DNA from 3 places in the Fusibacter sp. A1 genome. Region 1 is predicted to be linked to each of the others. Evidence: a T-box and tRNA genes for the amino acid it is inferred to sense, from the RefSeq annotation. Region 1 holds a T-box; the other regions hold tRNA genes.
The links. A T-box is a leader RNA that pairs with one kind of tRNA and senses whether it is charged. The one in region 1 lies ahead of DWB64_RS15560 (proline--tRNA ligase), so its partner is inferred to be a tRNA-Pro.
Positions count from the first base shown of each region.

Region 2: it has a tRNA-Pro gene. The T-box ahead of DWB64_RS15560 (proline--tRNA ligase) is inferred to sense a tRNA for this amino acid. The anticodon was not compared.
Region 3: it has a tRNA-Pro gene. The T-box ahead of DWB64_RS15560 (proline--tRNA ligase) is inferred to sense a tRNA for this amino acid. The anticodon was not compared.

Region 1 is NZ_QQWI01000012.1:138-10,310, forward strand. Features, by position in the region: rRNA gene rrf (5S ribosomal RNA) at 4-120, shown strand; gene DWB64_RS15550 (HsmA family protein) at 660-1,046, opposite strand; gene DWB64_RS15555 (MarR family winged helix-turn-helix transcriptional regulator) at 1,048-1,485, opposite strand; T-box leader at 1,617-1,812, shown strand; gene DWB64_RS15560 (proline--tRNA ligase) at 1,860-3,569, shown strand; gene DWB64_RS15565 (histidine phosphatase family protein) at 3,581-4,219, shown strand; gene hisS (histidine--tRNA ligase) at 4,262-5,494, opposite strand; tRNA gene DWB64_RS15575 (tRNA-Asn) at 5,996-6,070, shown strand; tRNA gene DWB64_RS15580 (tRNA-Met) at 6,077-6,152, shown strand; tRNA gene DWB64_RS15585 (tRNA-Glu) at 6,158-6,232, shown strand; tRNA gene DWB64_RS15590 (tRNA-Val) at 6,274-6,349, shown strand; tRNA gene DWB64_RS15595 (tRNA-Asp) at 6,480-6,556, shown strand; tRNA gene DWB64_RS15600 (tRNA-Thr) at 6,665-6,740, shown strand; tRNA gene DWB64_RS15605 (tRNA-Gly) at 6,745-6,819, shown strand; tRNA gene DWB64_RS15610 (tRNA-Lys) at 6,825-6,900, shown strand; tRNA gene DWB64_RS15615 (tRNA-Gly) at 6,943-7,017, shown strand; tRNA gene DWB64_RS15620 (tRNA-Cys) at 7,022-7,095, shown strand; gene DWB64_RS15625 (helix-turn-helix domain-containing protein) at 7,231-7,770, shown strand; gene potA (spermidine/putrescine ABC transporter ATP-binding protein) at 7,777-8,817, shown strand; gene DWB64_RS15635 (ABC transporter permease) at 8,814-9,638, shown strand; gene DWB64_RS15640 (ABC transporter permease) at 9,632-10,173, shown strand, end outside.
Region 2 is NZ_QQWI01000014.1:59,041-69,213, forward strand. Features, by position in the region: gene DWB64_RS16840 (DEAD/DEAH box helicase) at 1-511, shown strand, start outside; gene DWB64_RS16845 (hypothetical protein) at 511-897, shown strand; tRNA gene DWB64_RS16850 (tRNA-Asn) at 1,019-1,093, shown strand; tRNA gene DWB64_RS16855 (tRNA-Leu) at 1,099-1,187, shown strand; tRNA gene DWB64_RS16860 (tRNA-Met) at 1,238-1,313, shown strand; tRNA gene DWB64_RS16865 (tRNA-Glu) at 1,317-1,391, shown strand; tRNA gene DWB64_RS16870 (tRNA-Val) at 1,433-1,508, shown strand; tRNA gene DWB64_RS16875 (tRNA-Asp) at 1,541-1,617, shown strand; tRNA gene DWB64_RS16880 (tRNA-Thr) at 1,649-1,724, shown strand; tRNA gene DWB64_RS16885 (tRNA-Tyr) at 1,748-1,832, shown strand; tRNA gene DWB64_RS16890 (tRNA-Leu) at 1,977-2,065, shown strand; tRNA gene DWB64_RS16895 (tRNA-Met) at 2,128-2,204, shown strand; tRNA gene DWB64_RS16900 (tRNA-Ser) at 2,289-2,377, shown strand; tRNA gene DWB64_RS16905 (tRNA-Ser) at 2,506-2,596, shown strand; tRNA gene DWB64_RS16910 (tRNA-Trp) at 2,719-2,794, shown strand; tRNA gene DWB64_RS16915 (tRNA-Pro) at 2,840-2,916, shown strand; tRNA gene DWB64_RS16920 (tRNA-Ile) at 3,015-3,091, shown strand; tRNA gene DWB64_RS16925 (tRNA-Ile) at 3,133-3,209, shown strand; tRNA gene DWB64_RS16930 (tRNA-Arg) at 3,251-3,327, shown strand; tRNA gene DWB64_RS16935 (tRNA-Gln) at 3,348-3,422, shown strand; tRNA gene DWB64_RS16940 (tRNA-Phe) at 3,573-3,648, shown strand; gene DWB64_RS16945 (LacI family DNA-binding transcriptional regulator) at 4,510-5,520, shown strand; gene DWB64_RS16950 (hypothetical protein) at 5,600-7,144, shown strand; gene DWB64_RS16955 (carbohydrate ABC transporter permease) at 7,203-8,168, shown strand; gene DWB64_RS16960 (carbohydrate ABC transporter permease) at 8,161-9,069, shown strand; tRNA gene DWB64_RS16965 (tRNA-Met) at 9,300-9,375, shown strand; tRNA gene DWB64_RS16970 (tRNA-Glu) at 9,379-9,453, shown strand; tRNA gene DWB64_RS16975 (tRNA-Val) at 9,583-9,658, shown strand; tRNA gene DWB64_RS16980 (tRNA-Asp) at 9,791-9,867, shown strand; tRNA gene DWB64_RS16985 (tRNA-Thr) at 9,966-10,041, shown strand.
Region 3 is NZ_QQWI01000010.1:85,960-96,132, reverse strand. Features, by position in the region: gene DWB64_RS14680 (histidine phosphatase family protein) at 1-570, opposite strand, end outside; gene DWB64_RS14675 (hypothetical protein) at 794-1,648, opposite strand; gene DWB64_RS14670 (hypothetical protein) at 2,652-4,322, opposite strand; tRNA gene DWB64_RS14665 (tRNA-Arg) at 4,396-4,472, opposite strand; gene DWB64_RS14660 (NUDIX domain-containing protein) at 4,692-5,144, opposite strand; tRNA gene DWB64_RS14655 (tRNA-Lys) at 5,398-5,473, opposite strand; tRNA gene DWB64_RS14650 (tRNA-Lys) at 5,844-5,919, opposite strand; tRNA gene DWB64_RS14645 (tRNA-Gln) at 5,923-5,997, opposite strand; tRNA gene DWB64_RS14640 (tRNA-His) at 6,006-6,081, opposite strand; tRNA gene DWB64_RS14635 (tRNA-Arg) at 6,089-6,165, opposite strand; tRNA gene DWB64_RS14630 (tRNA-Gly) at 6,184-6,257, opposite strand; tRNA gene DWB64_RS14625 (tRNA-Pro) at 6,273-6,349, opposite strand; gene DWB64_RS14620 (YfcE family phosphodiesterase) at 6,477-6,956, opposite strand; gene DWB64_RS14615 (XTP/dITP diphosphatase) at 6,953-7,549, opposite strand; gene rph (ribonuclease PH) at 7,549-8,268, opposite strand; gene DWB64_RS14605 (PP2C family protein-serine/threonine phosphatase) at 8,415-9,581, opposite strand; gene DWB64_RS14600 (STAS domain-containing protein) at 9,601-9,906, opposite strand; gene DWB64_RS14595 (ATP-binding protein) at 9,891-10,173, opposite strand, start outside.

The DNA.
Region 1 (10,173 bases):
ATATTAAGTAGCGATAGCGAAGGGGATACACCTGTTCCCATCTCGAACACAGAAGTTAAGTCCTTCAGCGCTGAAAATACTTGCCGGGCAGCTGGCTGGGAAGATAAGACGTTGCTTATTTGAGAAATGACACATCAGTTTAACTGGTGTGTTTTTTCATATGTACTGAAAGTTATATTGGACTGCAACGTCTCTTTGTTCCCAGTGGCCAGCCCGTGAGCAAAAAGCGCTCACTTACGCTGGTTGCGAGTAAAAAACACTCGCAAGGATAAGACGTTGCTTATTTGAAAAAGACATTAGTTGATCTAATGTCTTTTTTCGTTTTTGTTGAAGAGTTGGAGAGGTTTGTGGAATGTAGTATGTGGAATGTGGAATCCCTTGCGCGTTCCGCGCGTGGGTAGCTCGCGAAGCGTAGCTTCTAGAGTTTCCACATTCTACTTTCCACATTCCACAGAACTCGGTGATACTCTCAAGAGACCTTATCTGGGGTCGGGCTCCGTGAACTCTGCCCGTGAATGAAATACAATTCACTTACGCAGTCTACGAATAAAAAGCATTCGTAGCACGATTCACTTTTAGCCCACACGAGCAAAGTACGCTCGTGGTAAATCACTATCATCTCAATAAAAAAACACGAACCAATTTGGCTCGTGTGTGTGTTATTTCATTGCGATAATCGCGCCGCTTACGTATGGAATCAGCCACAATAGCCAAACTACAAGGCTGAATTTATGGAAGTTGATTTGCGCTTTGTCGTTTTTCTTGACGAGTACTATGATTGCCCAGATTGCGTGGAATGCCATTAAGCCTATTGCGAAGCCGCCTGTGATGGCGTGCCAGTTGAGGCCTGTGTGGACTGCGTCTGAGTTGCCTGCGATGCTGCTCATGATGGTTGTTCCTGTTGTATCGAAGATTAGGCCTAGGATAAAGAAGATAAGGTGTTTTAAGGTTAGTTTCTTCTCTTTATGTTCTGACCAAACACCGATAGTGTAAAACACAAGTGCCAGGCTGATTGTGATGATTGCTGTTATTAGTGGTAATGACATGTTAGTTCTCCTTTTGTGGCATGATAGCCAGCAGATATTTTAGGGTGTCGATGATTTCTGTTCTTTTGCTGAGGTCGATATCGTCAAATAGGGCTTCAAAGGAATGATTCATGGTTTCTCTTAACTCTCTTGCGATCTTTAGTCCTTCTGGTGAAAAAGAGATCCATACGCTTCTTTTGTCTTTGACATCGTGTTCCTTTTGTAGAATGCCTTGTTTTTCGAGGCGGCTTATGATTCCTGATACTGTTCCTTTTGTGAGTGACATTTCTTTGCAGAGGTCATTCACAGTCAGCTTTTTGTGATGTGCGATGAGTTTGATTACGATAAGCTGCTGGTGAGTAAGTTGATGAGCAGTCATATTCTCGTTTAGTTGACAGCTGACTTTGCCATATAACTCACGAATCAGCATGACAATTTGAAAAGCGGCGTTCTGATTCAATGGATTCTCCTTCGTTTGCGTGCGAACTAAAATAGTTTCTATGCAAACTATAAACCATATTTCTCTCTCTGTCAACTTAATTATATGCTTGACAACTTTTTTTTATCGACTATACTATATCTATGGAAAACGAATAAGCGTTGATTAGGATTATTAGGTAAGATCACATGGAGAGAGACACTGGTTGGTGAAAAGTGTTATGTGCGCTGTTACTGAACCTACCTAGGAGCTACTTAAGAAAACTTAAGTCGTGTGGTTACGTTATCAACTAAAAAGTGGGTCTATGACCTATTAGGGTGGTACCGCGGATATTACTTCGTCCCTTTGCATTGAGCAAAGGGACGAAGTTTTTTTAATTTAAGGAGAGTACAACTATGAAAATGTCAAAACTATATGCACCAACATTAAGAGAAGTTCCATCGGAAGCGGAACTGCCAAGCCATCAATTACTTTTAAGAGCTGGAATGGTTCGTATGCTTGCAGCTGGAATTTATACTTATTTGCCACTTGGACACAAGGTGATTAAGAACATTGAACGAATCGTACGCGAAGAAATGGATGCTATTGATTCTCAAGAGTCGCTGATGTCTGCGATGATTCCATCTGAGCTTTGGAAGGAAACAGGTAGATGGGCTGATTTTGGGCCTGAAATGTTTAAACTGTACGATCGTCACAATAGAGAGTTCTGTCTAGGACCAACTCATGAGGAAGTTTTCACTGATCTTATCAGACACGAAGTAAAATCATATAAGCAACTTCCACTTAGCTTGTATCAGATTCAAACGAAGTATCGTGATGAAAAACGTCCTAGATTCGGCTTGATGAGATGTCGCGAATTCATCATGAAGGATGCGTATACATTTGATAAGGATGAGGCGGGTATGAAAGAGGCCTACGAATCAATGTGGAAAGCTTATGAGCGCGTATTCGACAGATGTGGACTTAATTACAAAGTAGTCGAGGGTGATGCAGGTGCGATGGGTGGAAGCGATTCACATGAATTTATCGCCCTATCTGAAATAGGAGAAACGCAGATCGTATACTGTGAATCATGTGATTATGCTGCTACCGATGAAAAAGCGGATGTGGTCTACGAGGTCGCAAGTGCTAATTTTGAAGCCTTGGAGCTCGAAAAAGTTTCAACACCGGATACAAAAACAATCGAGGAGCTTAAGAGTTTCTTTGGACTTAGTGAAGACTGTTTTGTTAAAACCTTATTATACAATGTTCAAGGAAAGACAGTGGCAGTGATGATTCCTGGAGACAGGGAGCTTAACGAAATTAAGCTGATCAATTTCTTGGATTGTGCGGAGCACGAACTTGAGATGGCTGATGAAGAGACGGTTAAGGCTGCTACTGGAGCTGAAGTCGGTTATGCTGGTCCAATCGGCTTAAACGGCGATATCAGACTTGTAGTCGATGAGAGAATCACTAAAATGGTGAATGTCATCGTCGGTGCAAATCAAACAGATTTCCACTTTAAAAATGTGAATTACGGTCGTGATTTTAAAGGTGAGATCGCAACGGATCTGCTTCTTGTCAGAGAAGGGGACAATTGCCCAAAATGTAATACAAGACTGTCGATGGACCGAGGTAACGAGGTAGGCAACATATTCCAACTTGGAACCAAATATTCAAAATCATTAGGCGCCACCTATCTTGATGCCAACGGTAAGGAGCAACTTATTGTAATGGGATCTCATGGTATTGGTGTATCCCGTACGATGGCTGCGATCATTGAACAGAGCTATGATGAAAATGGAATCATATGGCCAGTGGCTGTGGCTCCTTATAAGGCGATTGTAACAGTCGTCAATTCAAAAAAGGAAGATCAGCAGGAGCTAGGCTTCAAAATCTACGAAGAACTTAAGGCAAGGGGTGTAGAAGTAATTATTGATGATCGTATTGAGCGTGCAGGTGTTAAATTTAAGGATGCCGAGCTTATAGGCATTCCTTTCGCTATCAATGTAGGTAAGAATGCCGAGCAGGGTATTGTAGAGTTTAAAGAACGTTCAAAAGGTGAAAAGATAGAGCTTACCACGGAAGAGGCGATTGCTAAAGTCATCGAGTGCCTGGCGCTTTAATGGTGGTTCAGATGACTACGATCTATCTAACAAGACATGGACAAACGGAGTGGAATCTTGAAGGACGCAGCCAGGGGAAACTGGATTCAAAACTGACTGAGCTTGGTAGGAAACAAGCTCAGTGGCTGGCTGAGAGACTGCAACCTATCAGTTTTGACGCGGTTTATACGAGCACTAGCGGAAGAACTATCGAGACGCAAGAAATCATTATGGCAGGAAAGTCTGTCAAAACCACAAGACTTGAAGGACTATGTGAAATGGACTTTGGTTCATGGCAAGGTAAGTTGTGGGATGAGGTCCGCGAAGAAAATCCCAAGCGATATGATGATTTTTGGAAAAATCCAAGTGCATTTGAACCGGATTGTGGCGAGTCTTATGCGACCTTTGTTAAAAGGGTGAATGAGGCACTTGATGAAATCACCCAGAAGCATGAAGGAGAGACCATATTGATTGTGGCTCATGGTGGCGTGTTAAAGGCAATCTACTCGCAACTACAGAATATTCCTTTGGATGAGTTCTGGACACAAAAACCATATATGCATTCGGCCAATCTGACGATCATAGAGCGACAAGAGGGAAGCGATACCTTCTTGCTTCAAGGCTGTATTGATCATTATCCTGAACAGGAAAAAGCAAAATTTGACTACTAAATAGAAAGAGGCCACACCTTAAATCGGGGTGTGGCCTCTCTTTTAGAGGTCTTTAATCTCAAGTTCTTCTGCGTAGACGGTGAAGGCGTCAAAACCTTGCTCGGCCAGACGTTCTATCTGCTTACCGAATTTTTTCTTTTTCGCGAAAACAGAGACTACCGAATAGGTTTCTCTTAATTCGATAGATGTTTTGATCACGTCTTTCAAGGAGTCACGCGTGTCATAAAAAAGTGCTAGGCGCGTACCTGTAGGGATATCACGTTTTTCTTCTCTTAAAATATCGATAATTCGCTCGTAGCCGATAGAAAACCCGCAGGCCGGCACATCGATTCCGCTAAGCTTGCCGATCATTTCATCGTAACGACCACCACCGCCGACTGCATAACCAAGTGAGCCGTAAAATACTTCGAATATGGTACTTGTATAGTATCCCATGCCTCTGACGAGTGAATAGTCGAATACGATCTTGTAGTTTGCAGCTACTGATTCAATAACTTCGATAATTTCATTGATGTTCTCAAAGCCCTCTGCAGAAAGTTCCTTTGCTGCTGTGAGGCCCTCTGTTGCAAGTTTGTCGCTGAGCTGCATGAGTGAAGTGATTTTATCCTCTCCATATCCTTTTTCGCTCAACTCTTCTAGGATACCGTCCTGACCGATTTTATCAAGTTTATCGAGTGTGATCGCTACATCTTGAAATTCTTCTGGAGCGAATCCTGCTGCAGCGGTCAATCCTTTTAAGATTCTTCTGTCATTGATCTTAATGGTTAGTTCATTCAGTCCAAGCTTTGTGAGCGCGCTGCCGACTGTGTTGATCAGTTCTATTTCTGTCAGGTTTGTAGCATCGCCGATGACATCCACATCACACTGGATAAAGTTTCTGTATCGGCCCTTCTGAGGACGTTCAGCTCTAAACACGTTGCCTATTTGAATTGCTTTGAATATAGGTGGCAACTCATTTCGGTTATTGGCATAAAAACGACTGAGCGGTAGCGTAAGGTCGAATCTTAAGCCGAGATCGGTAAGTGCTGATTCTGATTCTGGGATTTGATTCAACTTCAACTTGTCGCCACGTTTTAAGATCTTAAATATCAACTTAGTGTTATCGCCACCGTCGCTGTTTTCCAAATTGCTTAAATTCTCGATTTGTGAAGTTTCGATTTCCGTGAATCCGTTTCTCGCATACTCCTCACGAATCACTTTCATCACGTATTCCCTTAAAGCCTTGTCTTTAGGTAAAAAATCTCTCATACCTTTTGGGGGTAAGTTACTAGCCATGTCAGCCTCCATATCGTTTTTAATTGAAGTTTAAATAAAAAAACCTGTCATCACTGACAGGTAGAAGTTCAAATCCCATCAGTGCACAGCAATAAGCGCTGCACTGACGTGCAAACGCGAATTAATGATGATGGACAAATATTAGGTTTTCAATGTCAATTTTTAATAATAGCATTAGAATCACCTCTGATTAGTTTGAGTATATCGCAAACGAGAACGTATGTCAAAGTTTGAGATAAAAAAAATCGGCATGAGACGGTTATGAATTTTGTGCTGATACAAGAAATAAACGGTTGAAAAGTAAGTTGAAAAATCAAAAAAAAATTAGAATGACAAGGATGTGTTTGTGCTATATAATGTAGAAAAAAATAGGCAGGATTGTGCGTCAATTCAGAGTATTTCATCTTTTAAAAAACAAACTTTTTTTTGAAAAAAACTATTGACGTAAGTTGCTGTGTGTTATAAGATGTATTTGTTGCCGAAACAGGCAGCAAGCAAGATTCCAAGGTAGCTCAACGGTGGAGCAACCGGCTGTTAACCGGTAGGCTGTGGGTTCGAGTCCCACCCTTGGAGCCAATATAACGCGGGATGGAGCAGTTGGTAGCTCGTTGGGCTCATAACCCAAAGGTCACAGGTTCGAATCCTGTTCCCGCAACCATTCAAGGCCCCTTGGTCAAGCGGTCAAGACACCGCCCTTTCACGGCGGTAACAGGGGTTCGATTCCCCTAGGGGTCACCACAACAATTCTTGGTTGATGATTACATCGGCTGAGGATTCATGGGAGCATAGCTCAGCTGGGAGAGCGCTTGCCTTACAAGCAAGATGTCATAGGTTCGATCCCTATTGTTCCCACCATCTCAATTTTTTATTGCAGACGGTAGGTTTTACGAAGTAAATACCGAGAGTCGAGGCAATAAAAAATGGTCGTTGCACAGCAACGAGAGTACATTACTGTATTTCGCACCTAGTGCGAAATTCAATAAGCGGTCCGGTAGTTCAGCTGGTTAGAACGCCAGCCTGTCACGCTGGAGGTCGAGGGTTCGAATCCCTTCCGGATCGCCAATTAATTTTATTTTGCAGACGGTAGGTTTTACGAAGTAAATACCGAAAGTCGAGGCAAAATAAAATGGTCATCGCACAGCGATGAAATTACCTTTATGTATTCAACATGCCGATGTAGCTCAATTGGTAGAGCAATTGACTTGTAATCAATAGGTCGCGGGTTCGAGTCCCATCATCGGCTCCATTTTGCGGAAGTGGCTCAGTGGTAGAGCATCGCCTTGCCAAGGCGAGGGTCGCGAGTTCAAATCTCGTCTTCCGCTCCAATTATGGTCCATTAGCTCAGTCGGTAGAGCATCTGACTTTTAATCAGGGTGTCCCGCGTTCGAGTCGCGGATGGATCACCAATTTCATTAAGTGTAAAAATCGTGTTACGATTTTTACATTCTGCGGAAGTGGCTCAGTGGTAGAGCATCGCCTTGCCAAGGCGAGGGTCGAGGGTTCAAATCCCTTCTTCCGCTCCAAGATGGCGGCATAGCCAAGTGGTAAGGCAGAGGACTGCAAATCCTTTATCCCCAGTTCAAATCTGGGTGCCGCCTCCATCAAGAAAAACTCAATCAATCGATTGAGTTTTTTTTATGTTCTCTACAAAGTTTAGTGCTACTAAACCTTGCGTTTACATTTGTGTTGTTTTATAATACTAAACATGGAGTTTGTTTATACAAAGGAGTGTTAATTTGAATATCGGGAATAAGATCAAAAGACTTAGGTTAGAGAACAATTTGACACAAGAGGAACTGGCTTCAAGATGTGACCTATCGAAAGGATTCATTTCGCTGATGGAACGTGATCTGACTTCGCCTTCCATTGCTACGCTTGTTGATATCCTAGATACGTTAGGTACTAATCTGAATGAGTTTTTCAGCGAAGAGCATGATGAGAAAATCGTATTCGGACCAGAGGATATCTTTACGACGCAAAATGAAGAACTGGGACATCAGGTTTCATGGTTGATCAGTAATTCTCAGAAAAACGATATGGAGCCGATTTTAATCGAACTTGATCCGATGGGGGTATACACCGACGAGGAGTCTCATGAAGGAGAAGAGTTCGGTTATTGTTTGACGGGTCAAATTGAAGTGCAGCTGGGTAAAAAAACATATCGAATCAAAAAGGGTGAAAGTTTCTATTATCGCTCGAATATATGGCACCGCATCTCTAATCCTTACAAACGGCCTGCGACTGTTTTGATGATTAGTACACCACCGAGTTTTTAGGAGAGTATGATGAGCAGGATAATTGAGACAAGTAAGCTTACAAAAGTATACGGTGAAGACACAGTTGTGAATGACTTGGACGTATGGATTAATGAAAATCAGTTTTTAACCCTATTGGGACCAAGCGGATGTGGTAAAACAACTACCTTGAGAATGATCGGTGGTTTTGAAAAACCTACTTCTGGAGAAATACGCTTTGATGGGAAAAGATTAAATGACATACCGCCATATGAAAGACAGATTAACACTGTTTTTCAGAAGTATGCTCTATTTCCACATCTGAACGTTTATGAAAACATCGCATTCGGTCTTAGGATAAAAAAGATTTCTGAGAGCGAAATCAGAAATCGTGTACACAGGATGCTTGAGCTCGTAAACCTGGCAGGATATGAAAAACGAAGAATCAATGCGCTAAGTGGAGGCCAACAGCAGAGAATTGCCATTGCAAGGGCACTGGTCAACGAGCCTAAGGTCCTTTTGCTTGACGAACCGCTTGGAGCGCTTGATTTAAAGCTTAGAAAAGAAATGCAGCATGAGCTTAAGGCAATGCAGCAAGAGGTAGGGATCACATTTATCTATGTCACCCATGACCAGGAAGAAGCGCTGACGATGTCGGATAAGATCATCATCATGAACCATGGGGTCATTCAGCAGATCGGGTCTCCGACAGATATCTACAACGAGCCTGAAAATGCGTTTGTAGCTGATTTTATAGGAGAGTCGAACATTATCTCAGGGGTGATGATCGACGACTATAAAGTGGCTTTTCTGGGGCATGAGTTCATCTGCGTAGATAAGGATTTTACGAAAAATGAGAACGTTGAAATTGTGATACGACCGGAAGATATCACCTTGAACGATCCAAATGGTGGAGTGAACGGTATTGTGTCTTCTGTGGTTTTCAAAGGTGTTCATTATGAGATGCTGATTGAGTCGAGCGGATTCGAGTGGCTTGTCCATTCCACAAGGATGAGGTCAAAAGGAGAAATGGTTTCGTTGAATTTCGGTCCTGAAGACATTCATGTCATGGAAAAGGTGAGCTTATGATGAAAAGATACAGTAGTGCCCCTTATTTAGTATGGAGCGCGCTATTTATCATTATTCCACTATTGATGATTCTTTTCTTGGCTTTTACCAAAACAACGGAAGCGGGATACGCTTTTTCTTTGGAAAGTGTCTTTCGACTGTTTGATCCCTTGGTGATGCGTATCGGTATCCGGTCGTTTGTTATGGCGCTTGTGGCCACAGCCCTGTGTCTGGTACTTGGTTATCCAGTCGCCTATATGTTGACGAAACTGCCTGCAAGGGTTGAGAAGTGGCTCGTGGTCCTACTTGTGCTCCCCATGTGGATGAATTTTTTATTAAGAACGTATGCGATTCAGTATTTACTTGGACCAACAGGTCTTGTGAATCAAGTGATGATGTCAATGGACCTTCCTACGCTTAATCTGCTATTCAATGAAGGCGCGGTCCTATTCGGCATGGTTTACAATTACATTCCATTCATGATTCTGCCTATCTATACGGTCATCAGTAAAATGGACAACAAGCTTATAGAGGCTGCGGAAGACTTAGGTGCTACGGGTCGACGTGTTTTTACCCATATCATTTTGCCTTTGTCGCTCCCAGGTGTGTTTTCGGGGATTACGATGACGTTTATGCCGGCAGTGAGTACCTTTGTAATATCTGCGCTGCTGGGTGGCGGCAAGTATGATCTGATCGGTAACTTAATTGAACGCCAGTTTACCCTTAGCTACGACTGGCACTTCGGGTCTGCGCTATCTATGGTACTGATGATTATCATACTGCTGCTGATGACAGTGCTTGGCCGGTTTGAAGGGGAAAGCGAAGGTGGCGGATTATGGTAAGGAAGATTTTTGACGGGGTTTTCGACTTTTTTGATAAGCCCCTGATGCAGCGGAGTTATCTTGCGCTGATCTATGCGGTCTTGTATGCTCCGATACTTATTCTGATGGTGTTCTCCTTCAATGAAGGAAAGCGCGGAGGAAAGTGGCAAGGTTTCACCTTTAAGTGGTATGGTGAACTCTTCAATGACAGCCAGATCATGAAGGCGTTATACTATACGTTAACGATCGCACTTATCGCTTCGATTGTTGCAACTTTAATAGGCACACTGGCTGCATATGGGATTCACAGGTATAAGAAGAAATGGGCTAAGAAATCAATTTTGGCGGTCAATAATATTCCGATTTTGAATCCGGATATCGTCACCGGTGTCGCCTTGATGGTCTGGTTCGCTTTTTTATTCAATGCTATTTTTGGTATCCGTAATGGATTTTTGACGCTTTTGATAGCGCATATCACATTTTGTATTCCCTATGTGGTGCTTTCTGTTTTACCTAAACTGAAGCAGATGCCAAAAGACACTGTCGAGGCAGCCAT
Region 2 (10,173 bases), on a different contig from region 1:
TGAATCACTTGAAGAGTATGCTGACATCACTGAGCAATTGATGAATGAGTTCGAAGGCCAAACGGTACTTAACGGACTGTTAAAATATTTCTTAAAAGATACATTATCTGAAGAGAATTATAGTGAAATTAAAGATGTATCTGTCGATCGTCAAGGTAAGACAAGATTATTTGTCGCAAAAGGACGCAAAGACGGTTTCTCAGTTAAAAAATTAATCGATATGATCCAAGAAGAAGTTGAAATTCAATCGTTCAAAATCAAAGAAATCAAGATTTTTGATGCATTTTCATTTGTGAGTATGCCATTTGAAGAAGCAGAAACTCTTATTTACAATCTGAACAGTAAAAACAAGAACAGAAAACCAATTATCGAGCATGCAAAACCAAGTGCTGGCGGACCAAGCAGATCCGGCGGAAGTGCTGGAGCTAAAAAACCATACAAAAAAGATGGCGGTTACAAAAAAGAAGGCGCTCCAAAACGTAGCAGTGGGAGTCGTGAAGGAAGAAAATAATGAAAAAATTCCTAAAGACAATAGGTGCGGTGAGTGTGATTGTGGTCACCGCATACTCAATTTATCATTTAATCAGGCTTATTAAAAAGTACGATGTCTTATCACTTCTTTATGGATTCGATCTTCTTCACAGAGGACACGAAGGCATAATTGATATTTCACGTAAGGGAGTCAAATTTATTTCCCGAAAAAGCGAAGAAAATTTAGACGCTTTTTCGGAGTATTTAAAGGCAAACGGATACCGTCTCGTGGGTCGTTTTGGTCGCTCTGACCTCTACGATTACCAAGGGGTAGAGGTGATTGTGAAGCAATCGATGCTCTTTAACAAGTACTACCTTTTTGAAGTATATAATGAAAGCTTTTTTGAAGCGGAACTCTCTGCTTAAAAAAAACTTTAAAAAACAAAAAAAAGTTGAAAAACATGATTGACACTTAAAACCTCCCATGATAAGATAGTTCTTGTCGTTAGGACATCGGGGCACACACAAAACACAGTGCCCCAGATATTCCAAGGTAGCTCAACGGTGGAGCAACCGGCTGTTAACCGGTAGGCTGTGGGTTCGAGTCCCACCCTTGGAGCCAAACGTGCCTGAGTGGCGGAACTGGCAGACGCACAGGACTTAAAATCCTGCGAGATTTAACCCTCGTACCGGTTCGATTCCGGTCTCAGGCACCAAGCTTTTCATTGACATTATGGACATGAGAAGTTACACTAAACATGTATAACGCGGGATGGAGCAGTTGGTAGCTCGTTGGGCTCATAACCCAAAGGTCACAGGTTCGAATCCTGTTCCCGCAACCACATGGCCCCTTGGTCAAGCGGTCAAGACACCGCCCTTTCACGGCGGTAACAGGGGTTCGATTCCCCTAGGGGTCACCACAACAATTCTTAGTTGATGATTACATTGGCTGAGAATTCATGGGAGCATAGCTCAGCTGGGAGAGCGCTTGCCTTACAAGCAAGATGTCATAGGTTCGATCCCTATTGTTCCCACCAACGCAACACTTTGTGTTGCACCTAATAAAAGCGGTCCGGTAGTTCAGCTGGTTAGAACGCCAGCCTGTCACGCTGGAGGTCGAGGGTTCGAATCCCTTCCGGATCGCCATTTTATTTCTTTGAAATAGAATATTTAATACGCCGATGTAGCTCAATTGGTAGAGCAATTGACTTGTAATCAATAGGTCGCGGGTTCGAGTCCCATCATCGGCTCCATATTTTTTTTTAGCTTTTTTCATGGAGGAGTTCCCGAGTGGCCAAAGGGGACGGACTGTAAATCCGTTAGCAGAGCTTTCGCTGGTTCGAATCCAGCTTCCTCCACCAACTTAACTTTTTATTATAGAGTGGCAAGCAGCTTGTACTACAGGTGCTGAGAACGGAATAATAAAAAGTGGTCATCGCAAAGCGCTGAAAGTGCATTAATGTCCATCGGCAACGATGATTTAGTTTGACTAAAAACTCACATCTGCCTGAGTGGCGGAACTGGCAGACGCACAGGACTTAAAATCCTGCGAGATTTAACCCTCGTACCGGTTCGATTCCGGTCTCAGGCACCAGCTTTTCATTTACTAGCATAGATGAAAAGGACCAATCTCAATACTGAGATTGCATACTATATGGCGGCGTAGCTTAGTTGGCTAGAGCGTTCGGTTCATACCCGAGAGGTCGGTGGTTCGAGTCCACTCGCCGCTACCAATTTTGTATTCCTTTTATACAAAATGCCCCTCCGGCAAACGAGCTTGTTTTTTAGGTCGTGAAGAGGAGAAAAACTAAACATATGGAGAGGTACCGAAGCGGTCATAACGGGGCGGTCTTGAAAACCGTTAGGGTGCAAGCCCACGTGGGTTCGAATCCCACCCTCTCCGCCAATCAGTTTTTTATTGCAGACGTTAAGTTAAACAGAGTTTATACTGAAAGTCGAGGCAATAAAAAACGGTCATCGCACAGCGATGAGATTACATTATTATATCCCGAACTTTGTGAGGGAACAAAATCTGGAGAAGTACTCAAGTGGCTGAAGAGGCTCCCCTGCTAAGGGAGTAGGCCTGTTAAAGGGCGCGAGGGTTCAAATCCCTCCTTCTCCGCCAGATATATTGCAGGTGTTGTCTGCAATACGCCCCGCCGGCCAATAAGCTTGTCTTTTAGGTTATGTAGAGGTGCTGAAGTTCTCGGTAAAACACTGAGAACTTCATACAACAAATTTGGATACAGGGGCGTAGCTCAGTTGGTAGAGCAGTGGTCTCCAAAACCACGTGCCGAGGGTTCAAGTCCTTTCGCCCCTGCCATTTTCTTTTACTGATCTTAGACAGTGAAAAGCATTGAAATCACATCGGAGTGTAGCGCAGCTTGGTAGCGCACCTGGTTTGGGACCAGGGGGTCGAAGGTTCGAATCCTTTCACTCCGACCATTTCTTTCACACATATCCTGTGCGAAAGGCCCCCACCGGCAAGTGAGCTTGTATTTCAGCTCACGAAGAGGTGGAAAATTCATGCACCAAACCTATGTGGGCGTATAGCTCAGCTGGTTAGAGCGCACGCCTGATAAGCGTGAGGTCGGTGGTTCGAGTCCACTTATGCCCACCACATATTTTACAGAATGTATTCTGTAAAACAATTTTAGTTTTGGACCATTAGCTCAGTTGGTTAGAGCATCCGGCTCATAACCGGCAGGTCTGGGGTTCGAGTCCCTGATGGTCCACCATCTGCACTTTATCAATGTAGTTGGTATAAGCTAAAATATAAGTGCCAATAGCTCAGCTGGATAGAGCAACGGCCTTCTAAGCCGTAGGTCCGGGGTTCGAATCCCTGTTGGCACGCCATTTTCTTTACAGTCCTATTTTGGGGATTCGCCAAGCGGTAAGGCACCGCCCTTTGACGGCGGCATTCATAGGTTCAAATCCTATATCCCCAGCCATTTAGTTTTTTATTGCAGACGATAGGTTAAACGAAGTTTATACCGAAAGTCGAGGCAATAAGCAAACGGTCGTTGCACAGCAACGAAAATACATTAATCTTTTTCGAGCAAAGTGAGAGATTAAAATTTAGTTCGCTCTGCGAACAACATGCCCAGATAGCTCAGTTGGTAGAGCAGTGGATTGAAGCTCCACGTGTCGGCGGTTCGACTCCGTCTCTGGGCACCATGAGGACACATCACTTTAGTGGTGTGTTTTTACTTTTTTGATATATTGAACTTAGTCGAACCAGCCGGAAGTTTGCTTGCGCAAGATAAGAGATGTAAGCCGCTAAACGTTGTTTACACTACAAAACAACAGGCGCTGGGCGCTACGAACAAAATACGTTCGTAGGCGACTCCGTCTCTGGGCACCATGAGGACACATCACTTTAGTGGTGTGTTTTTACTTTTTTGATATATTGAACTTAGTCGAACCAGCCGGAAGTTTGCTTGCGCATGATAAGAGATGTAAGCCGCTAAACGTTGTTTACACTACAAAACAACAGGCGCTGGGCGCTACGAACAAAATACGTTCGTAGGCGACTCCGTCTCTGGGCACCATGAGGACACATCACTTTAGTGGTGTGTTTTTACTTTTTTGATATATTGAACTTAGTCGAACCAGCCGGAAGCTTGCTTGCGCAAGATAAGAGATGTAAGCCGCTAAACGTTGTTTAAACTACAAAACAACAGGCGCTCGGCGCTACGAGCAAAGTGCGTTCGTAGGGGAAAGTTAGCGAGGTTAGTAAAATAGGCGAAATCGATTTCGGTTTTTTAGGATATTGCATGCAAGCGTTTGCAACAGGTGTGTCGGTTGTTGGTTTTTTAGGTGTTAAATTACTGTAAAAACCTCTTGACGACTAAAAGGAAAACGTAGTGCTATAATTTGAATGTCGAAAGCGGTTTCGAAACTGCTTGTCGTATTAGTAATCGTAATGCCAATTTTTTTTGGCATTTAACGAAATCGATTTCGAAACATGCCGATCGTGCCATATCGAGTATAATTGGGTTTGCGAAAATGGTTTCGAAAACTTGAAAGGCGGTCCTCATGATTACAATATACGACATTGCAAAAGCATGTGATTGCTCGAGTGCGACTGTATCGAAAGCGCTTAATAATTATCCTGACATCAACATAAATACGAAGGAACGGATTTTGGAGAAGGCGCGAGAAATGGGGTTTACTCCAAATTCTCATGCTCGGGCACTCAGCACTAAGAAAACTTGGAATATAGGGGTTCTTTTTGAAGATGAAAGCCATAGCGGCTTAACGCACTACTACTTCTCAAATATCCTGCAAGCGGTGAAGGAGCAAGCTGAAGAAAAAGGCTATGATATCACCTTCATATCCAAGAATTTAGGTGATGTGGAAATGTCCTACTTAAAACATTGTAGGAGAAGGAAAACAGATGGCGTTGTCATTACTTGCATTCAATTTGACAACAAGCAAGTTCAGGAGCTGATGGTCAGTGAAATTCCAGTGGTACTTATTGATCATATCTCAGAGTTTGCAAGTTCAATAGTATCTGATAATTTTGCAGGTGTATATGACTTGACATCTTACCTTATCAGTCTTGGGCATAAGGATATCGCTTATATATACGGACACGAATCCTATGTTACTACTGAGCGAATCAGAGGGTTTAAAAAAGCGATGGTTGATGCAGACCTTGATATTCCTAAAAGTAATTTCATAAAGTCCAACTATCACGATAAGGAAGCGACCATTCAAGCGGTTGAAATGATTGTAAAAAGCGGCAACATGCCAACGGCGGTTATTTTTCCCGACGATTACTGCGCAGTGTGGGCGATCAACACTTTTAGAAGTTTGGGAGTCTGTATACCCGAAGACATCTCAGTTGCAGGATTCGATGGACTTGAAATCGGAGAAATGGTAGATCCGCGATTGACAACCATGAAGCAAAACACGGTACAACTTGGAAAACAAGCGGCTCTAAAGTGTATTGACATTGTAGAGTCCAAAACAGAGACGGTTACTCAACTCTCTGTAGGTTTAGACTTAATCAAAGGTGGTACTTGTCAGGAACCAAGAAAGTGAAAGAGGTAAGAGTTCACTTTTAGGTATCTTATGTCAATTCCATATAGCAAAAATCGGAATAATCAATTGGGAGGAAACAATGAAAAAACTTTTGGCACTTTTAGTAATCTGTTTGACTGTAGTTGCTGTTTTCACAGGATGTGCGAAAACAAACGAGGCTGAGTTAAATGTAGCGGTTGATGAGTCTAAAGACTATTCAACTGAGAAGTTAGTCATTTGGTCGTTCACAGATGAGTTGGCAACTGCAGGTGACATTGATCACTTTAAGGAAATGTACACTGCACCAGGTAAAGCGTTTGAAGGTATGGAAGTAGAGTTCATCGCAGTATCGATTCAAGATGGTTACATGGATAAGATTCTTCCAGCGCTAGAAGCGGGTAACGGTCCTGACATTTTCACTGGTGAGTTAGACCATATCAAACAATTTATCGAAGCTGGTTACTACGCTAACATTGAAGCGATGATGGAAAACGATCCAGAAGTTGATTTAACAGCAGAAAAAGCGGACTATAAAGATTACATCTGGCAGTCTGGTATCGACCCTGCTACTGGTAAACTAGCAGCTCTATCTTGGCAGGTAACTCCTGGCGCTGTCTTCTTTAAAGTAGATATGGCAGCTCAAGTATGGGGTAGTGAAGCTGGATTCCCGGCTGAAGGTTCTGCGGATTACAATACAGCAGTTACTGAATGGATGAACAAAAACAAGTTCAACACGGTAGATAACTTGCTACAAGCTCAAAAAGATGTAAAAGCGTTCAATCCAAACTGGCGTTTGTTCCCAGACGATCAAGCAGTTAGATTCTTTGCTGCAGGTACAAATGATCCTGCTAAATGGATCACAGAAGATGGAAAATTAAACGGCGAAAAAATCAAAGAGCAAATCCCATACATTAATCTCGTAAAAGAAATGTACGGTGAAGCAATTAAAGACTCTCTTACTGCGAATGCAGGTGAATGGAGTGGTCCATGGTTCGACGCTATGGACAAGGACTTAACAGATGCTGAAGGTAACACTTGGCAGGTAATGGCATACTCAATGCCTACATGGGGTCTTAAGTACGTTATCGAACCTAACATGGAAAAAGTAGATGCTGATGGTAACACATTCCCTAAACCAGGTGAAGATGCTGACCAAGCAACTAAAGATGCATATGAAGCAGCAGCTTTCAAAGGTAACTGGGGTATGGCATCAGGTCCTAACTCTTACTTCTGGGGTGGTACTTACCTAGGAGTCAACGCTGACACTAAACTTCCTGAAGTTTCATTCGCATTCTTAAAATCAATGTTGTTTGATAAAGAGCGTTTGGTTGAGCGTCAAGCAGCGGATAGCGACATGTACTCTGTTGAATCTGTAATGGCACCGGTTATCGCGAGCTACGATGGTCGTCAATCACTTGGTGGCATGAACCACTTAGAAGTATTCAACAAAGAAGCTGCAAAAATCAATCTGTCGAACATCACTACTTACGACAGAGGTCTTAACGATTTGATGAATACACACTTAACTAACTACAAGCAAGGTGCTGACGGTTACGATTCTATCTCAGACGTTCTTGAAGCATTCTATGCAGATGTTCAGGTTACTTATCCTGAAATCTTCGTTGAAGGATTACCGACTGAATAATATACTGATTTTTATGCAAAAGTAGACAATATGTCTACTTTTGCTTTGGAGGTTTAATATGAAAAAAATTAAAGACAGAGTTGGATACCTATTTATATCTCCATTTTTCCTTGTATTCTTCCTATTTAATGCATATCCAATTTTCTTTACCTTATATCTTTCTATGACAAGATATAAGGGTTATGGTCCTAAGTTATTTATAGGCGCTGAAAACTTTATGTTGATATTCAAAGATCCCAACGTCGTTGACGCATTCATGAATACGATTAAAATCTGGGGTGTGAATATTGTTTTCCAAGTCTTTTTAGCACTATTGCTTGTTATGGTGTTCTCAGATATCAAGTACAAGGTAAAGGGGTTAGGTTTTTTCAGAGTTATTTTCTATTTGCCGAACTTGATTGCGGCAGCAACAATCGCACTGGTTTTTGTAAAGTTACTAGATAAGGACTATGGTGTTTTAAATCAGTTCCTATTCAGTATCGGTTGGATTAATGAATCCATAGGCTGGTTGACAAAGCCAATACTCGCTCAGATGAGTGTATCGGGTATTCAAACTTGGATGTGGTTTGGTAACTCATTCATTCTTTTCATGGCATCGGTTCAAGCGGTGAGTAAAGAAACGTATGAAGCGGCTGCCATAGATGGTGCAGGAAGATTTCAGGTCCTAAAAAACATCACGCTTCCTTCTATAAAGCCTATTTTGATGTATGTCATGATTACTGGGTTAATAGGTGGTTTGCAATTGTTTGATATTCCATTCTTGATCACAGATGGTCGAGGGTTCCCAGAAGGTAGTTTAAACACGATGATTGTCTATATCTATAATATGGCATTTGTTTATAAGAATTATGGTTATGCATCCGCACTATCTTTTGCATTATTTATCCTAATTATGACATTCACAGTGGTATTCACAGTGATGACAAATCGAAATGAAATCAGGGAATTCCTTGAAAGGCGTAAGGTAAATAAGGAAAGAAAGAAAAAACTTATGTCATCGAAAGGAAGTGCTAACAATGAGTAATGAAATACGTCAAGAGATAGATTTTGAAGAACTAAAAAGACAAAATCTACGTTCGGCAAAAGCAAGAAAAAGAAAGAAGTTCATCATTTTCTCGATAGTATATACTTTTTTAGCTGCGCTAGTAGTGATTTCAATTATTCCATTCTGGATTGTAATTATTAACGCAACCCGTGATGGAATGGCTATTTCAACACAAGGTATCACTATTTTCCCAGGTTCAAGTCTGATGGAAAACTATAGGATATTGACTGATAACGTAGATATTGTACGGGGCTTTTTAAACTCGCTTAAGATTGCTACACTAGTGACATTCTTATCGGGTTATTTCTCCGCGCTGACGGCATATGGATTTCACATGTATGATTTTAAGGGTAAAAATGTGCTGTTTGGTATCATTCTTGTATTTATGATGATTCCAAGTCAGTTGGCATTCTTAGGGTATGTAAAGTGGATGACTCAAATTGGTTTAATGGATACTCATGCCGCTTTAATCATTCCAGCAGTGGCTTCAATCGGTACTGTGTTCTTCTTAAGGGCTTATATCAGTTCTGCACTAAGTAAGGAGCTTATCGAGTCTGCAAGGATCGATGGTGCAGGTGAACTCTTTATTTTTCATAGAATTGGATTGCCACTTATGGCTCCAGGCGTTGCCACGATGTCGATATTCACATTTATCGGTTCTTGGAACAACTACCTAAGCGCTAGGGTAATACTAAGTTCTAAAGCCAATGAGACACTGCCTATGGTGATCTCATCGCTTAAGGCACTAAGAATCTGGCATCAAAATCAAGGCGCGATCTACCTAGGCTTTGCAATTTCGATCGTACCGATTGTAATTGTCTTTATCTTTGCATCGAAATACCTGATTGAAAATATTTCTGCAGGTGCTGTAAAGGGTTAGTTAACGCAATGCGAAAGTAAAAGCGAAAAGGCATCTCAGTAGAGATGTTTTTTCGCTTTTGCAGACTTATCCCAAAGGAGTTTTATGACCGTAAAGAGCATATTGGCGAGTTATTCAAAAAAAATGCAATATCGCTTGACTCCTATGTATTCCTATGATAAGATATTACTTGTCGTCACGACATTTGTTTGACAGTATAATTCTTAAACCGTCAGTCAAATCATGTATATCGCGGGATGGAGCAGTTGGTAGCTCGTTGGGCTCATAACCCAAAGGTCACAGGTTCGAATCCTGTTCCCGCAACCACATGGCCCCTTGGTCAAGCGGTCAAGACACCGCCCTTTCACGGCGGTAACAGGGGTTCGATTCCCCTAGGGGTCACCAAATCAGTTTTTTATTGCAGGCGATAGGTGTTCGATTCTGAACACCGAAAGCCGAGGCAATAAACAAACGGTCGTCGATTTTGACGAGATCACATCAATGTCTTTCGTGCCTAGCACGGAAATTCAATCTGGGAGCATAGCTCAGCTGGGAGAGCGCTTGCCTTACAAGCAAGATGTCATAGGTTCGATCCCTATTGTTCCCACCAAAGTAGTTTTATTTTGCAGCGGCAGGTGTACGTAAGTACTACCGAGAAGCGAGGCAAAATAAAACGGTCACAAGCTTGCTTGTGAACTTACATTAATGTCTTTCGCACCTAGTGCGGAATTCATCAATAAGCGGTCCGGTAGTTCAGCTGGTTAGAACGCCAGCCTGTCACGCTGGAGGTCGAGGGTTCGAATCCCTTCCGGATCGCCAATTAATTTTTTGTTTCAGAGCGGCAAGCAGCTTGTACTTCAGGTGCTGAGAGCGGCGAAATAAAAAATGGTCATCGCACAGCGATGAAATCACCTTACGCCGATGTAGCTCAATTGGTAGAGCAATTGACTTGTAATCAATAGGTCGCGGGTTCGAGTCCCATCATCGGCTCCATTTATTCGACATAATTTAAACATCACTTCAAGTGATGTTTTTTTGGTTTTTGCACTGATTTTGTGTTATTCTATTGTTTGTTAAGCAAAATACATAATCGGCGATTGATGATAATAGATAATGAAAGCGAGT
Region 3 (10,173 bases), on a different contig from region 1:
CACCTTCCATTTTCCGGCCTTGTCACGTTCAAGGACAGAGACGCTTGTGTTGGTGATATGAAAGTTTGATCGCTTTTCGATCGAAAGCCCAAGAATATGCGTCACCATCGATTTGATCACACCGCCGTGGGTGACCACCAGCACATTCTTCAAGTCGGTATCTTCGATATCATCAATGAAACGCATCGCCCTGTCGATCACATCCTCATAGGTTTCGCCTCCATGGATGTTCGCCATTTTCTTTTCCCTGTTCATATCATCCATCAGACCACGATGCTTCTTCTTGACATCCGACCAAGTCAGCCCTTCCCACGATCCTAGATGGATTTCTTGAAGGTTGGGGTGTTTGTTCAGTGTAAGGTCGTGGTTTCTTGTGATGATTTCGGCAGTCTGAATCGCCCTGCTCTGCGGGCTTGTATAGGCGCTGTCAAAAGGGATATGCTTAAGTCGCTTTGCACAAAGATGGGCTTGTCTCAGACCAAACAGGTTAATGTCCACTTCTTTACGTCCCTGCATTCTGCCTTCTCTGTTCCAATCGGTTTCACCGTGTCGCACTAAATATAATTTCACATCATCACCTCTCAAATAATTATCTTATTATAACATAGGCGGGTGGAGATTATCTATGGAAAGTATTTGCAGGCTACTGTCGGTATGGTAACTGCATGTTAAAAACTGGGATTTGTTTAAAACGACGATAGAATGGGGTCAATGCATCAGACTATGAATCGGTTGACACCCAAAGCTTTTCGGTACATCTATATCTAAGGAAACACCTGACTATTTTTCTGCACTATTTGAAGTTTCGGATTTTATCAATCTGATATTCTTCATATTCATCAGTCTCTAGAATCCCAAACTCCTTATCAACAGCTACGGAACCGCTATCCAGTAATACAAAGTATTCAATTCCTTTTTCTAGCTTTTTACCGGAAACCAAGTACTTCACTACTGAATTCTTTTCAGAATAAGTTTCAATAATCTCATATTCATAAAAGTAATTGTACTTATTACTGCGAGCAAGTTCACCAACGCTTACTTTCATTTTGAATGATGCAGCTTCAATTGCCGCATCAAGGTCTATATGCTTTTGAATTTTGTACTTATGGTCTCTTCTAATTACCTTATCCTCAAATTTGGACAGCATTGACAGATTGTAATAGTCCAACAAGTCATTTATCGGGATATCAGAATATGCTTCAACATTTTTTTTGTCCTCAAGGGTGTAAATAATATCATATGCAATGGAATAGTTGGGAGCGGGAGTATTTCCGGTGTATTCTTCATTAAGAAACATGCAATATTGAGTTCCAGGAACCAACTCCAAATCGTAAGAAAATATCATAAACTGCTGATCAATTTCATTCCCTGCAATATAATCATGAAGTGTAAAATAGTACTCATATGTATCTGCATCAAACGGTTCAACTTTATCCAAAGTCGCTGTTACCACAGCATATGACTCAATAGCTGCCTCTTCAATAGTACGTACAATTTTATCGTATGAAGCATAGAAACTTTTGTTTTCTTTTAAATCACTTCGAAAGACGACATCATGCTCATCGGTACTTAATAGGAATTTACTTCCAATAAATAAAAGAAGCAATAAAAAAACACTGACCGTTACTAACAATATTTTCTTGTTCACAACTAACCCCTCACTCGATTTTGAATTCAGATTCAATGTATGGAAAGATTTGATTTTTATTGGATTGGGATACATTACTTCATTTTAGTTTGCTGAGTTTGCTTAAGTTATTCAAACAAGTCTGTAAGACTCAAGATTTCATTTGTATCATAAGGAGTATCGAAAACCAAATAACTATAAACGATGCCACCTACCGGAGAATTTATTGTATTCAGTTTGTTAACCCACTTTACAATGTACTGTCCATTGAAGAGAGAACTGTTAGTGTAATCATTATGGGCATATAGTACGTAGGTTGAATTCTTATACCGCACCTCTGTACCTTCTGAGTCTACAGTAAAATTACCGCCTACAATGTACTGAAGACAGGACCCATCTATCGTACATTTGAACTTTACATAAGGCGAAGTAAACGAATCATCGTAATAGTCTATTGAGCTGATTTTAATTTGACTATTAAACGTACTAAATTGGTAAGGCGTGTTTGCGGCATTTAGACTTTCAAGTGTTTCAAAAGACCTAACATACATTTTCGGAGTGTTGATGTAAATGACTATAGTAGCAAATAAGAGAATTGATGCTATAGCAAGTAACGTTTTTTTACTCATGGGTATCCTTTCTTAAAACCATAAGCACAGCTTACGCTTAATGGTGACAAGATGTGAACGTTAGTTAGCTAGTGATAATATATCCTTTTTGGGGGAGTTGTTCATTCCATTGCTCTACTTCTATAATACCATAAAATACCATGTCGAGAATTATACAGACATTAATTCGACATGACAAATCGGAATTTAATGGTTCGTCACCAACAAGCTAACGCCTGTCATAAATAATATGGCATTTGGATTTGATTTACCTACAACCGATGCTTCGAATCCATATGGGCATAAAGAAACGGACCAGTCTAATGACCAGTCCTACTTGCGTGTAATCCTCATTTTTTTATCGCAATTTATGTATTCAAGTAAAAACCTAATCGAAGGATGTTGTTTAGACTTAATTAGTTTAGCATTGTATCTAATGCCATTTTTGTTATAATTCCCTTTTCATAAAAAATGATAAAAGTATCAATCCACTTTATTCTAACGACAATAATTCCCGAGGTGGAGTCATCTTCTTCAGGTGAAGCCCAGATTCCGAGCTCGTAAGAATTTGAATCGTCTAATGAATATATCTTTGCTTCTTCATTCAAGCTTGTTATATCATCAACTTCAAAGGTTGGGAATAATTCAAGTATTCTATTTATAGATTCACCAATTTTCAATCCCCTTGGCCCAATTAAACTAGGATCCCAGACGACAAGTGTATACACCCAGCCATCTGATAAATCACTTAGATTTGATAATATATCAAAATAAGCTTCTCCTTTCTCAAACCCACATATCTGATACTTTCCTAGAAAATCATCAAATCCAATTTGATTATAGATTGGATTTCCAAGAGTCTGAAAAACGTCTTCTCTAGTCGAACCTATGCCAATATTTGAAAAATACATCTCACTCGAATCCATAAACTTATCTTTATCATATTCAGGAACCTCAAATTCCTCATCAGTCAAAGGTACCTCATAGTCAATTATCCATTTCCTCGAAATCACTAGGGAGTCAACATCGCCGTCATTATTAAATCGATAACTTCCACTATATTCAGCCTCATCAAAAGAAAGAATACCATAGGCGTTATTTTCAGTAATTAAAGTAATAATTTCACTATTATTCATTTCACTTGTAATTCCATAGTCTAAAAGCGTATTCTGATCATAGAGAATATTCAAAACTGCTTTTACTGAAGTACCAGCTTTAATTCCTTTGGGGCATATCCAATCATCAATTAAGTACAATTCGTTTGATTTTAAGACATAATCATTTAGCATAGTTATGTTATCATACGGCTTAGTATAGCTTAAAATAAGACCACTATCTCCACTAATATACACATCATCTGGATAGCCATACTTTTCAGAGATTTCTTTGATGTCCTTACTAAAATCATCCAATTCAACTACTTTAAATTCCTTTCGTGCTTCCAAACGTCCAATTTCGAAATAATCCGATTTTAAGGAATCCACGTCTATATGAGCAATAAACCTATATGTATCATCAATAATGAACTCATAGACCGAGCTGTTATGATTGCGGATCATAGTTGCCAATTCGTCATCAGCTGTCAAATCAGTTGCTCCCAATGTGACTAGCTCCAGAGGTAATCCATATTTTTTACTTATATCAATTATACTCTCCCCAACTTCAATCTGATATGGAGCCTGATATAAAGACTTATATATATTAATAAAGGCTAATTCTTCTTCAATAAAAGCAAGTCGTAAACCATCAAAGTCATATACTACAACTCCCATTGCTTTTTCACTCTTCAATGGCTCACCTAATAGTTTAAATACTTCCTCTCTAGACGTTGTAAAGTTTAAACCTTGTTCTCCGACTTTTATCTTATTTGAATCAAGCAGATTTGAGGTGATGTTTTCGTTCTTGTTAGATGAAGTTTCTACTGGATTTTCAGATTCAACCTCTGTTTCTAGTACAGTAGTAATCGGAGTAGTCTGATTTTTTTGAGATTCTGTAGTTAGTGTTTCATTGGGATTATGCAGATTACTTGCGCAACCAACAAGTAATGTTGAAACAATTAATACCATAGTACTTACTTTATACCTCATGCGATCTCCTTTTCCTGTAAAATGAAAAGAGTCACTTCAAACGCTATAAACGTTGACGTGACTCTCTTAAATGTGGTGCGGCATGAGGGATTCGAACCCCCGACCAATAGGTTCGAAGCCTACTACTCTATCCAGCTGAGCTAATACCGCATATATGATTGTATGATTCAAATTTACTTTTTTCTAATTTTGCTTCTCACATAAGAGGTTAGGCACCTCTTCGGAATAACAAAATACGTTATCCTTGCCGGTGGGGCGCTACGAATGGAAAGAATTCGTAGACGAAGCCTACTACTCTATCCAGCTGAGCTAATACCGCGTATTGAATTTTTTGTACTACTGAATAGTACTAGTCCATTCTAACTCAATTTACACTTCTTGTGAAGTGGTTATATGAATGTTTTCTGTATTTTGAATGGTTTTCACTGTGTTTACCAGGGCTGTGATGATTTCTGGGTAGGTTAGGTTTGGTGGGAGCTCGTCGAAGAGGCTCACTTGTTCCATTTCGTGTTGGAGCTGCTCGTCAAATGTGCTGATTTGGGCTTTGAATAGTCTTCCAGTTGAGATTTCACCGTCTCTTTCGACGCCGTAATCGCAAAAAGGCTCTATGATAAAGTCTTTCGCACCCGATTCTTCTATCAGTTCCCTAGACCCTGTATCGTTGATGTCTTCTCCTGGCTCTCTAGTGCCGCCTGGCAGCTCGTAGGTGTTTCTGTCCTTATGATGTACCAGGACTAGCTTATCGCCTTTAAACGCCACTGTCACAGCGTATAGATATCCGTTTGTCTTGAATGTTCCAAGTGGTCGGAAGTGGATCTTCATTTTTGGTGGGCTCCTTTGGGGTTGGGTGTGTACGTAATTACTATTTTAACATATCAATTGGATTACGAGGTTTATGAGTAATAAAAGAATTCTATCTACTTACAGATTCGGGAATAAAGGACATATTATCCTCCGTGAACAAAATACGTTCACTTTCAGGATTCACGAATAAAATACATTCGTGATGTTTGCACAAACAAATATCATTGCAATAAAAAAAGACAACTCGCAATGAGTTGTCTTTTTTATTGCTTGGTGATCCATCCGCGACTCGAACGCGGGACACCCTGATTAAAAGTCAGATGCTCTACCGACTGAGCTAATGGACCAAGTTTATTGTGCTGCCTCGTTACGACAACTATGCTATAGTACTATATATAAACCTGTTTGTAAAGGGTTTTTAAGTAATTCATTATTCTGACTATTTCATGGGTCTGATACCCTGTAAATGATGGGGGTAAACAGGGAAATTGGGAGTTGTTGAGAAGTCGATTTAAATGCGAATGATCTATCTTGGTTAATATGGCAGTTGATGACTTTTATATCTATTTAGATTCACGATTTGGGATTTCCATCCTCCGTGAACAAAATACGTTCACTTTCAGGATTCACGAATAAGAAACATTCGTGATGTTTGGCACAAACAAATATCATTGCAATAAAAAAAGACAACTCGTATGAGTTGTCTTTTTTATTGCTTGGTGATCCATCCGCGACTCGAACGCGGGACACCCTGATTAAAAGTCAGATGCTCTACCGACTGAGCTAATGGACCACTTGGCTGGGGATACAGGATTTGAACCTGTGAATGCCGCCGTCAAAGGGCGGTGCCTTACCGCTTGGCGAATCCCCAAAGGATAATGGGGCGACTGATGGGATTTGAACCCACGCATGCAGGAGTCACAATCCTGTGTCTTAACCACTTGACTACAATCGCCACATATTGGCGTGCCAACAGGGATTCGAACCCCGGACCTACGGCTTAGAAGGCCGTTGCTCTATCCAGCTGAGCTATTGGCACAGATGTAAAAAGTAAAAATGGAGCGGGTGATGGGAATCGAACCCACGTGGCCAGCTTGGAAGGCTGGAGCTCTACCATTGAGCTACACCCGCAGTTAAGAGGAAAAATGGTCGGAGTGAAAGGATTCGAACCTTCGACCCCCTGGTCCCAAACCAGGTGCGCTACCAAGCTGCGCTACACTCCGTCTTAGCTGACGAAAATAATTATATTACACAAAGTACCCTTTCGTCAACGCTTTTTCCTAAGTTTTTTTCGTTTTTTTACGATACTCGAATTCACCGAAGTGTCTGAACATTCCATCTATCTTGTAGTTATTCCAATAGCTCGTGTCTAACGATCTCAACTCCGCTTTCGTCGATTTTCATTATTGAATATCCTCGGGCGCTTCCGGGCATTGGAAAGGTCAAACTGCCCGGATTATGGAGCCACATGCCATTTAAATCTTCTGTCATGGGAAAATGAGTATGTCCAAAAAGAACGATATCCGCTCCAATTTCTTCGCCTTTATAGCATAAATTCATCAAATTTATTTTTACATTGTAGCGATGCCCATGTGTCATCAATACCTTTTTTCCATGGTCTTCAATCAAAATCTCTGATTTTCCAAAATCTTTGCTGTCGCAGTTCCCTCTGATGACATAGAAAATCAGGTTAGGATTTTGTGAAAGGTAGTGAATATCCTCGGCATGATCTCCCAGATGAATCACCGCATCCACTGAATCCAGTTCCTTGTCCAAAAGGGAGATATGTTCTTCAGAGCCATGGGAATCTGACAGAATCAGATACCTCATGCACGCACCTCTAGTTCTTTCTTCATCAAAGTCAGCGCCTTGGCCCTATGCGAAATCTTATTTTTTATGACCGGTCCCAGTTCGGCATAGGTCTTCTCGTACTCTGTCACATAAAAGAGCGGGTCATAACCGAAGCCGCCTTCGCCTTTTAGCTCTTCTATGATGAATCCGTGCGCTTCGCCCCTTGTAGTGAACGCCTCGCCTTGTGGTGTGGCATAGGCCATGACACAGACGAACTTGGCTCCTCTGCCCTCTTTAGGTACGTCAGCTAGCTCTTTAAGCAGTTTGTCGTTATTCGTCTTAGACGTCGCATCAACCCCTGAGAACCGCGCCGAATAGACCCCTGGCGCACCACCGAGAGCGTCTACCATAAGGCCTGAATCGTCAGCAAGCACCGGAGTGTTCGCAAGCACGGCTATTTCCTTCGCCTTTTTCAAGGCATTGTGTTCGAATGTGTCACCGTCTTCTATAACGTCTACTTCTCCCAAATCGACATCATCCATCGATAGGACCGTTATTCCAAGGGGTTCAAGCATCTCACGCACTTCTTTGAGTTTGTTTTTATTCTGTGTTGCCATTAGTATCTGCTTCATTATTCCTCCAAAGCCCTGTTTTGAGCTTCAATCAGTTCTGCAATTCCTTTTTCAGCCAAGTCATATAGGGCATTAAGTTCTTTTCTTGTATAAGGTCTTTCCTCACCGGTGCCTTGTAGTTCGACCACCTCACCCAAATGATTCATGATCACATTCATATCAACCGCTGCCGATGAGTCTTCAACGTAGCATAGGTCTAGCATCGGCTGTTCGTTTACGATGCCCACGCTGATTGCGGCAAGTTGACTGGTAATGGGGCTTATCTCAAGTAGTCCATCTGCTATCAAGCTGTTGACGGCATCCTTAAGTGCGACGAATCCGCCTGTGATCGCAGCTGTTCTTGTGCCTCCGTCTGCCTGCAAAACGTCACAGTCGATCCATATCGTTCTCTCTCCAAGTAGTTCCAGGTTCACTACCGAGCGAAGGCTTCTACCGATCAGACGTTGAATTTCCATGGTACGGCCATCTACTTTTCCACGGCTGGATTCACGGATTTTTCTAGTGTGTGTTGAAGAAGGAAGCATGCTGTATTCGGCTGTTACCCAACCCTTTCCTTGCCCCTTTAAAAACGGTGGCACTTTTTCTTCGACCGTAGCGGTGCACAGCACTTTTGTGTCTCCCATCGCGATCAGGACAGATCCTCTAGGATGCTTCGTATACCCTCTTGTTATCGTCACCGGTCTAAGTTCGTCATTTATTCTTCCATCGAATCTATTCATTGATTTCTCCTTTAGTTCGTATCCTTCGCGGTTTTATGGCTCCTTTGCTGTTAAGCCTCTTACTATTCTACCATAGACTCATAAAAATGAGGTTCAAGAATTACTCTTGAACCTCAGGTCATTAAAATATGTATAAACCTTTCTGTTCACTTGATTTTCATGAGCATCAGAGCGACATCGTCAGTGAATTCGGACTGATGCGACTTGTGTATCATGTGAAAAGCATAGAATATCTCTTCTAAGAAATCATCAGGTTGGGTGTCAAGGGAATGCTTTAGCCTTCTTGAAAGCGAGAGGACTTTTTCCCAGCCTGTAAAATCACCCTTATCACCAGAACAGAACAATCCGTCGGTATATAAGAAGATCAGATCGCCTGCCGCGACTTTTATCTCTTTTGTCTCAAATGTGACGTCATCCATCATTCCCACAAGAAAACCGTTTTCTCTGATTTCCTCGAACTCCTGCTTCGCATGGTGGTAGATCAGCGGATAAGGCTGACCTGCATTGGCAAAGGACAATACTCCGTTTTCAATACACCCGACAAATGCGGTAAAGACAAAATAATTCAGGTGTCCAGAGAAATCAAAGATCTCGAACACGGAATGATTGATGTCTTCAAGAATCTCATGGGGTTTGATACCCGGTTTTTCAATGCTTTTTCGATATAGGATCTTAACCATTGAAGAAGCCATCCCTGCCGCTATGCCGTGGCCGGTGACATCCGCAATCATAAAATGCGTTTTGCCGTCAATTTCGACACAATCGAAAAAGTCGCCTCCGATGCCAAGGGATGGATGGTACTTGATAAATAGCTCGACCTCACTTAACATTCGGGATTTTGGCAACATGATATTGGCGAAGGTGTTCGCATTTTTAAGTTCATCGTTGATTTTTCGGTTAAGTTCTGCGATGGTCCTTGTCTGTTCATACACTAAAAGCGCGTTTTTTGCCTTGAGGGGCAAGATGATTTTCATGTCGTTTGGGGACAGCGGTTTTGTAAAATAGTCGATCGCACCCTCTTTGAGCGTATTCTCAATCGACTTGATCTCGGTTATGGCGGAATTGACGATAACCGGTATGTCGCTTATCTTAGGATTCTTTTTAATGAGCTTAAGCACTTGATATCCATCGATTACGGGCATGATAAGATCTAGGATAATCAAATCCACGGTAGTATGTTCAAGTATGTCCATGACCTCTTGACCATTTATCGCTTCTACGAATTCAAGGTTATCCAGACTTTGAGAGAGTATTTTTTTGACTAAGACGCGGTTCATCGTCGCGTCGTCTGCGATCAGAACACAATATGCCATAACAACACTTCCTATTTCGTTAAGCTTCCATTTCGAAGAATTGATCTAGTTTCATTAATTTGAAAAGACTTTGAACGTCTTGGCTTGCTCCGACCACTCTGAACAATTTGCCTTCATCCTTTACGCGCTTATATAGTCCTATGACAAAGGTGACGCCAACCGAATCGATATTTTCCGTATTTACTAGATCAAGTACTAGTTCGTCCATCGAGTTACTGTTTTTTAGATTGTCATCTACCTCGTCGTTGAACACCGGTACGTTGTTTGCAGTTAAATCGTCGTTGAGTACTAGTCTGACACTTGTTCCATCTACATGCTTTTCCATCGTTCAGCCTCCTGATCTAATTCAAGCGTAACCGTCACCTTATTGCCTTCGATCATCACACCGAATGCCATTTCCTGAATGGTCATGTATCCTCGGTTTCGCTCTCTGAGTAGTTTGTCGTCAGCTATGTGAAACGGATTACAGGTGAAGTCGATTCCTTCCCCTTCATCCGAAATAACAAAGGATAGCCCTTTTTGGGAGCAATCCACTTCACAAGACACCATTTTATTTTTGTCAAACTCGTTACCGTGCTCTACAGCGTTATTG